2 regions of the Trichocoleus sp. AS-A1 genome follow, and region 2 is predicted to be linked to the other one. Evidence: riboswitches for the same ligand, from Rfam matches in the RefSeq annotation. Region 2 holds a riboswitch; the other holds the start of a gene.
What was found. A riboswitch is a leader RNA that binds a small molecule or an ion and turns the genes downstream of it on or off. The one in region 2 is predicted to bind cobalamin.
Positions count from the first base shown of each region.

Region 1 (4,426 bases), on a different contig from region 2:
CGGTAGGGGCTTTTTGATTGTTATGCCCCTACAAAATGTCGCAATGCCTCGATATTTTCTAAGGGTTGTATGAAACCACCCTGCTTTTTAAACTTCCTTAGGGGGAGCGGATACTCGCGGATATTAGGAGGGACATCCTCTTCCGCAGGATTTCGTTAACGTGCCACTTCAGCAGCAATTAAAGGTAAAATTTCCAGTTTTCTAAATAAACCTTAATTCAGCTCATTTAGAAAGCATATCAATTGGCAAACCCTCTTCTGTACTGGCGAAGGTAACAGAAGAGGGTTCGCTGTGGAAAATCAAGAAAAATTAAATGGGGTGATTCCGTCTAGGAGGAAGCGTTTCAGAAGAACTAATATTTCCTTTAAAGTCAATTCGTATTTTCCCTGAAATAAAGATGTAGCAATTATTAAATTTACAATTTTATTAATTTGACTTTATTCTAACTTTATTTAAATAAACGTATTCTGGTTTTAGTAAGCAGAGCATCTACAAAATAACAAGTCATGAAAAAGCTTTTGATGTTGGTAGCGATCGCGCTGTTCGTTCCATTCTTTGCCCAGCGCTCCGCAGCCGCGACGATACTTAAGGTGTCGCAAGAATCTAAACCCGGCTTGGGTGACTTTGATAGTAATATCTTGGGTTTTGTTGAAGCTTTCAGTACAAATAAAACAGCAGCCAATTACTACCAGTATAGCAAAGGTTATAATTCATCCTTTAGTAACCCATCCCTGAGTTTAACGGCTAAGCAATCTCACCTTTTTTTTGTAGATGCTATTGATGGGCTGTCACTGTTCATCGTTCATTCTAAGCCGGGTAATCTAACAGGTGGAGCAGCTAAAATGAGCTTTAACTTGTTGGGAGATACGGCGAAATTAAAAATTGTTGACGATTTAGGTGAGGCAACTGCAAATTCCACTGGCACCCTCTTTATTTCAAATCAGGGTTGGGGAGCTTGTTGCACTGATGGTTTAGCCATTGGTTCGCTTGACAGCAATTGGGAAATGTTAGTGCAATTTACTGCACCGCCTAGAGAGTTGAACCGCTGGCAAGTGTATTCTTCATCAACCTTGGCAAATATTTCACTCTCGATGCAAACAGGGCGTCGAGTAAAATTAAACGTTGCACCCGTATCTACACCTGAGCCTTCAAGCATGACTTCCTTAGTTTTTGCCGGGTTAGCACTGGCTGTACGTCGTCGCACTCAGGGCGGTATTTTGTAATGGAGAATTTGTATTTTTTATCAGACTTCTATGTATGGGGTTAGCTTTATATAGTCAGCAATGGTTTGGATTGATAAGGTTCTATAAGCTACAAAAAATGGGAGCATCCCGCTTTTGTAAAAAAGCCACAAACGGTCAATCAATTCTAGAGTTGCCCGATCGATCGCCAAACTTGCGAATGATACTCGATAAAGTGGGGAAAATTTTCCTTCAGTTTTGATGGGGCATCAAAAACTGGCATCTGGAGAGTCTTGGGAATACCCCCTCCCCCTGGATTTTGAGCTGCGACCGGATCGGCTAAGATATCAAGGCACACGTAAAGGGTAACAACGTGGGGAAACGCCGGTGCAAATCCGGGGCTGTGCGGCAGCTGTAAACGAGGTGACTCTCGGAAGCCAGAATGCCTACTTAGTACTACCTTCATACAGTCTAACTTCCTGCCTTGCACGGGAAAGGAGCAATCAAATTGATGCCTAGTATAAATTCAACCGATCTGATGGGACTGCAATCCCCTACTCCCCAGTCGATTCAATTGCCGCCGCTACCTTTGCGTCGTCCGTTGTTGATGGTTGGTCATGGCACCAAAGATGAGGATGGACGGCAGAGTCTTCTAGATTTTGCCGATGCGTATCAAGCGTTAGACCCGTCGCGTCCTGTTTTACCTTGTTTTCTAGAACTCACTACCCCCACGATACAGGAGGGGGTGGATCGCTGTGTAGAAGAGGGTTACACGGAACTCTCTGTATTGCCGATTTTGCTATTTGCAGCTCGACACAATAAGTTTGATGTTACGAATGAGTTAGACCGGGCAAGGGTTAGACATCCCCAGGTGAAGTTTTACTATGGGCGTCATTTTGGGATTACGCCAGGGATTTTGGATTTGTGGCGATCGCGTCTTTCGGAATTAGACCAACCCCAGTACAATCGCTCAGAAACGGTTCTGCTCTTTGTCGGTCGGGGTTCCAGCGATCCTGATGCGAACAGCGATGTTTATAAGCTTGCCCGGATTCTGTGGGAAGGTAGCGGCTACGCCACCGTTGAAACTTGCTTTATTGGCATTACCCATCCCCGTCTGGAAGAAGGGTTCCGCCGTGCTAGACTCTACGAGCCTAAACGCATTATCGTCCTACCGTACTTCCTATTTACCGGCGTCTTAGTTAAAAAGATTTTCGACATCACGGCGCAACAACAGGAGCAATACCCGGATATTTCCATGACTTGCCTACCAGAAATGGGCATTCACCCTCAGTTGTTGTCTGTATTAAGAGAACGAGAAATTGAGACGCAGTTGGGGCAAGTGCAAATGAATTGCGAAATGTGCAAATTCAGGATAGCAGCCAATAGCAACAGTAACGGGCACACTCCCGCCCACGATCATTCTCATCATGGGCATGGACATGGGCATGGGCATGGGCACGGGCATGGTCACGATCATGCTCACCCTGTTGAAGATCCATACAGAAATGTAGAGCAATATCACCAAAAGATTTGGCAAGCGCCTTGAATATTTGATAAGTAGTCATTAGTCAGTTGTTATTAGTCATTGGTGTCACTCGCAAAGAACTTAGAACTAATGACTACTGACACCCAACTACTTCATTACCTAAAAACTGATGTCTAAAGAATTTGTAATTGGTGAGCGAGTCCGTGTGGTAACGTTGCCGCCTTACGTTAAAACAGCGGAACCGATGCCGATGCTGCGTCCTCCTGATGTGATTCAGCTTGGGGAAGAGGGGGTCGTTGTTGACCGGCGTCCAGGGGGATATTGGAGCGTCCGCTTTGCCAGAGGAGTTTTTTTGCTGGATAGCCAGTTTATAGAGTCTGTGCAGGCGATCGCTGATACCGAATCAGCGACAGAGGCAACTGATGTGCGATCGCACAATGTACTACCGGAGCAAAAATATATCGTTGATCCCAGCTGAGTCAGAGGCGATCGCGTGTCTTCAAAACGAGGCGTTCGCCTAGCGCTGACCTGTCAGTTCGCACCTCAACAATCGCTAACCCCGATTAAATTACTTCCGCTTTTTCTGGTTTTTCTTGCGTGACTCCTTGGACATCTTTTTTTTAGACTTGGCTTTGGGATCGCTCTTGCCAGGGCGAAAGCCTTTTGCTTCCTGAGAAATTGATGAACCCGTGAAGCCAGAATCGCTGACCCCCTTTCTTTGAAAGCTCTGGTTAAATTCTTTCTTCGGTAATTCTTCAGGCGACTTCAAGCCCAATCCCACCTGCACATCATCCCAGTCTCCTACCAAGAAACGATCCACGGTATCAGCAGCAAAGACACGCTCTATCAGCGGCGCGGACTCTACCGCCTTCAGATCGACCAGGGAACCTATGAGAAAGCTATTCAATTCTGAGCCGTTTTCTGCAAACGATTCCAGTTGATGGGTGAGAATCGCAACACACTCAGGACGAGCCTCAGGATGATCGATTGCAATGTCTTCCAGACAGTTAAGAGCCGTTGTGCGGGGGAATATCGCCTGAGAGGTATCCGCTAGATAAGCCGCCAGAGCCGGAATCGCGGCTTGCCCGATCATGCTATAGACTAATGGCAGTTCTTCGGCAATCCATTCCCAATAGTTGCTTTCCTCTTTCTCAAACAAGCCCATGAGCGGCTCAATGCCAGCCTCAGCGCGGAGTTGGCCCAATGCTCTCCAGGCATGAATGGGTGCCCAGGATTCGAGCGTGTCTTCATCATCCCGGTATAACTCGTTGTCTGTTGCCATGCGGATCAAGTTAGGAATGTCCGTGGGGGCAATACCGAGTTCCAGATAGTCAGGCCAATTGTCAAAGTCCATCTCGGCGCAATTGCCATAGGTGAGCAGCTGGTTTACTGGTGGTGGATAACTCTCTATGCTCATCTCAACCCCTTTGTTTTCATCTCGATTGCTTCTCCCTAGATTCACTTGAGCTTTGGCACCCTCAAGTCCTCATCTCTATCACGATACCGAGGATGAATCAATATAGATAATTAGTCGCGGGATAGCGAAGCAACGTTACTCTCAAGCGTGCTTCGCCTTCATTAATTCACCGCTCCTAGGTGAAAAAGTGAGTTGGGAGGGGAAGATCCCCGGTGCGATCGCCCTCTTGTATTCTTTTCTCTGGCTTCTTCGCAGTTGGTTTAGTTCCTGTGCCTTTTTAGGGTGCGGATGATTGCCTCGCGCTAACTTCTCGAACTAAACGGTCTAGTGCAAGTTGCATCT
Region 1 is NZ_JAMPKG010000007.1:35,727-40,152, forward strand. It holds gene NC994_RS07320 (hypothetical protein) at 507-1,223, shown strand; cobalamin riboswitch at 1,515-1,650, shown strand; gene NC994_RS07325 (sirohydrochlorin chelatase) at 1,693-2,727, shown strand; gene sipA (regulatory protein SipA) at 2,837-3,145, shown strand; gene NC994_RS07335 (hypothetical protein) at 3,236-4,084, opposite strand; gene NC994_RS07340 (lysophospholipid acyltransferase family protein) at 4,362-4,426, opposite strand, start outside.
Region 1: another riboswitch for cobalamin. It lies ahead of NC994_RS07325 (sirohydrochlorin chelatase); the one in region 2 lies ahead of NC994_RS08820 (HupE/UreJ family protein).

Region 2 (4,426 bases):
GATGGTTTGGGATTGGATGTTAGGCGAAAGCTTCTTGCAGGTTGCAAGAAAGTTTTTTGTCTGTTGCCTTTTCTCAGTTTTTAATCCTCAGTCCTCACAGAATGGCTCACTCTCGGCTGCAAAAATTGGGTGCTTATCTGCGTCCCCACTGGCGACAGGCTACCTTAGGCGTTATCGCGCTGTTTGTTGTGAATGCAGTGGGCGTTTATATCCCTTTGCTGATTCGAGATAGCGTTGACGAACTCCGCCAAGCGTTCGACTTCGCTCAAATCTGGAAGTATGTAGCGCTAATCCTGATTCTGGCTTCGGCAATGTGGGTAGTGCGGATGGCTTCGCGCATCTTGCTGTTTGGAGTCGGGCGACAAGTAGAATTTGACCTGAAACAAAAGATTTTTCAGCATTTACTCACTCTGGAACCGTCTTATTTTGCTAGCAACACAGCGGGAGATTTGATTAACCGGGCGACTAGCGATGTGGATAATATCCGGCGTCTGCTGGGATTTGCCGTGTTAAGTTTGGCGAATACAGTTTTTGCCTACGGACTGACATTGCCGGTGATGCTGTCGATAAATTTGCAGCTGAGTCTGCTAGCGATCGCAGTCTATCCGTTTATGCTGATCGCTGTGCAGCTATTTAGCGATCGCCTACGGAACGAACAGCTGGTGTTACAAGAGGAACTCTCTAGCATCAGCGAATTGATTCAAGAGGATATGAGCGGGATTGGTCTGATTAAAATCTACGCTCAGGAGGAGAACGAACGCCGTGCCTTCTCTCGGTTAAATAATCGCCTGTTGCAAGCCAATATCCAATTAGCAAAGACCAGAAATGTCTTGTTTCCAATCATTCAAGGCATGGCTTTTATCAGCTTACTGATATTGCTATGGGTCGGAGCGCGGTCGATTGTGGCAGGTGCGATCACAATTGGCGATTTTCTGGCATTAATTCTCTATACTGAACGATTAGTTTTCCCCACCGCTTTACTGGGTTTTACGATTACTGCCTACCAACGAGGTGAGGTGAGTATCGACCGCATTGAGTCAATTCTGATGGCAGAAGCCAAAATTAAAGATTCTCCGAATGCACTCGCATTACCCATTGAAAAAGTAAGCGGTAAATTAACAGCGCGTCAACTCAGTTATACGTTTCCGGGAGCCGAAACTCCCGCGCTGAAGAATGTTAGCTTTACGATTGAACCAGGGGAAACCGTGGCGATTGTGGGACCAATTGGCTCCGGAAAATCGACACTTGCCAATGCCTTGCCGCGATTAGTGGATATTCCAAGCGATAGTTTGTTCGTAGATGGCAATGATATTACGCAGATAAAATTGCCCGATTTGCGCGGAGCGATCGCTTATGTCCCGCAAGACAGTTTTCTGTTCAGCACTACCATCAAAAACAACATTCGCTACGGCAATCCTCTGAGCGAACAGACAGAGATTATTAATGCTGCCAAGCAAGCGCAAATTCACCCGGAAATTCTCAATTTTCCCCAGCAATACGAAACCGTTGTGGGTGAGCGCGGCATTACCCTCTCAGGGGGGCAGCGACAACGGACGGCTCTCGCCCGTGCTTTGCTGATGGATTCCCCGATTCTGATTTTGGATGATGCTCTCTCCAGCGTTGATAATCAAACTGCCACAGCCATTTTGAATAATCTTTCGGAAGGCATCCAGCGCAAAACGGTTATTTTTATCTCTCACCAATTGTCTGCGGCTGCAACTGCCGATCGCATTTTTGTGATGGATCGAGGTCAAATTGTGCAGTCTGGGACTCATGCCGAACTTTTGCAACAACCTGGACTTTACCGTTCGCTTTGGAACCAGCACGAGCTAAAGGAAATCCTCAGCTAATTTTAGTGGCACTCAAGACGCGATCGCTATTTGAGTTTCTTGAGGTAATGCAATTTGATTCGTCGGGTTGGATGGTACTTCGGAAACGCTGGGTGTAAAGAACATTAAAGCCGAACCCAGCAGACAATTAACGCACATTTTTCCGATTCCTCCTCAAATAAAGCGGCTCTTGGAGTCATCTGTTTGAGGTTCATTTTACCCATACTTTTTAAAATGCCAGCACTGAAGTGATATGATTGCCCTACTCAATCGGTTCTGGTGGGGAGCAGCCACCAGAGGTAACGGGGAAAGTTCGGTGTAAAACCGTCGCTGTCCCGCAGCTGTAATGAGATCCGTCGTTTTGGTCTCTCAGCCAGAATACCCGCCGAGAGAAATTGATTTGCGAAATCTGCGAGGTACAGAATATGTCTAAAGATAGACGCTTTGCTTTCTTAAATCTGATGCAAAGCCGAACGGTAATTGTATTTTTGGTTTTAATTAGCACTTTCCTATGTGCCCAGCGGGCGATCGCTCACCATCCAATGGGTGGCAAGACGCCGTCTAATTTCTTTGAAGGGTTCTTTTCAGGGCTAGCCCACCCCTTGATTGGACTGGATCATTTTGCGTTTGTGGTGGCGATTGGATTACTGGCGGTTGGGCAAGTGCGGGGCGCGTTCATCCCAGCCGGGTTTGTATTGGCAGCACTGGCGGGAACTGGGATTCATTTACTCAATCTAGATTTACCGGCAGCTGAGATAGCGATCGCCGGTTCCGTGATTGTCTTTGGGGCGCTGCTGCTAACGCCAAACAAACCAAACTGGATGGTTCTTATAGCGCTGGGAGCGCTTGCTGGTTTATTTCACGGCTATGCTTATGGCGAGGCAATCGTCGGTGCTGGTATGACACCGCTTGTTGCTTACCTTCTGGGTTTCACTTTCATTCAATATGGCGTTGCCTTGGTTGCCATGCTGATTGGCAATGCAGTGAGCCGGAAATCTGCCACTCAACCTTTATCCTGGCAGCGATTTGCCGGTTTGGTTATCTGCTCGATTGGAGTGGTTTTCTTAAGTAATTCCGTCCTCGGTTAATGATAATCTCGCGCAAAGGTGCAAAGACGCTAACAGAAACTTTGCGTCTTTGCGCGAAATTTGAAAGGAAATTATCCTGATTGTGCAACACCAAAATTTAAGTGTGAAACGGCACGGTTACTAGCGGCAGAAACCCTAGTAGTATCCAATGCCAAAGCCATATGCTGGGTGAAGCTGACTCCTCTGATGGTGCCAGAAGCGCTTCGATTCTCTCCTCTAAACGATTTCGAGAGGTCATGGCACTGAACGCTGCACAGAAACTTTCAGACTGTACTGGCGAGACACTCACCACCAATAGCAGAGATTCTGCTAACAACAAGGGATCTACCTGTTGCGCCGCCCATCGATCCGCACGAAGTTCCCGCAATAGTAAAAGTTCTTGCCACAAAGCTTCTGTATTCGGCAACCAAGCAGTTATCTGGCGCACCCAGCCCAGCCAGAAAAACCAAAATGTATCTCGATAATAGTAATGCGCTTGTTCGTGGGCGAGAACTGCTTCTAGATGATCTCGATCGAGGGTTTCTAACAATCCCTGACTGACGACTAATTCAGGCTGCCAGAAACCAATTTGGGCGCTAAATAGAACGCTGGCATTGAGAAGGCGACCCAATTTACCTTCAAGCTCGATTTGGGGATAAGTGCGTGTCTGTTGTACCGAACGCCATCCTTCATGTGCCAGCTTTAGACATAAAATTCCGGCAACGCCTAAAAATCCCCAGGCGAAGGAGTAACTGAACCATCCGGCTTGCAGTCCTCCCATTTTTCCGTCTGCACCCATACAAATAACCGCGATCGCTGTCACGATCAATAGCAGTGGCGGAAACAAAAATAACCCAAAGGATCGTTGCCAGCGTTGCGTCCAAGTTCCCGATGGCTCTAACCCTGTGCATCTCAGACACCACGCCAATCCTAACGCCGTCAGAATCATCGCTAGATGCATGATTTTCCCTCCTCTCTCGCTTTGCGTGCGGATTGAAGACGAAGCGCGATCGCTTCTATTTGCTCTACGCTAGCGCTATCTAGGCTATCTGCAAAGGCGGCGACGACATCTGGGTTCCCCACTGCCAAAAACTGGTGTAACTGTTCGTGAGCTTTAATGACTTGCGCTTCTTCCCGCGATACCAAAGGTTGCCAGCAAAAGCTTCGTTCTTGTTTATCGCAAGCTAGCCAACCTTTTTGGGTCAGGCGACGCAGCACCGTAGTTACAGAAGTATAAGCTAACTCCCGGTCTGGGTCAGCCAGAATGCGATCGTGTACATCCTTAACGGTGGCAGAGCCGAGTTCCCAGACGATATTTAAAATCTCCGCTTCCAAAGGGCCAAGGGAAAGTTGTTTGGGACGGTAGTTAGGTAGAGGAACCATACATCTGAACTTTGTGCCTTGTGCAATCTCTGAATAAGCTTACACTCCAAACTTGCACTCTTGTTCAAGTTTGACAGCTTGTCTTTTGACGGCAACAACGACTCAACTCAAAATAATGGGGTTGCATCCCAATCAGAGCCAAATCTG
Region 2 is NZ_JAMPKG010000008.1:184,208-188,633, reverse strand. It holds gene NC994_RS08830 (ABC transporter ATP-binding protein) at 102-1,850, shown strand; gene NC994_RS08825 (hypothetical protein) at 1,863-1,988, opposite strand; cobalamin riboswitch at 2,084-2,234, shown strand; gene NC994_RS08820 (HupE/UreJ family protein) at 2,255-2,917, shown strand; gene NC994_RS08815 (M56 family metallopeptidase) at 3,015-3,857, opposite strand; gene NC994_RS08810 (BlaI/MecI/CopY family transcriptional regulator) at 3,848-4,279, opposite strand.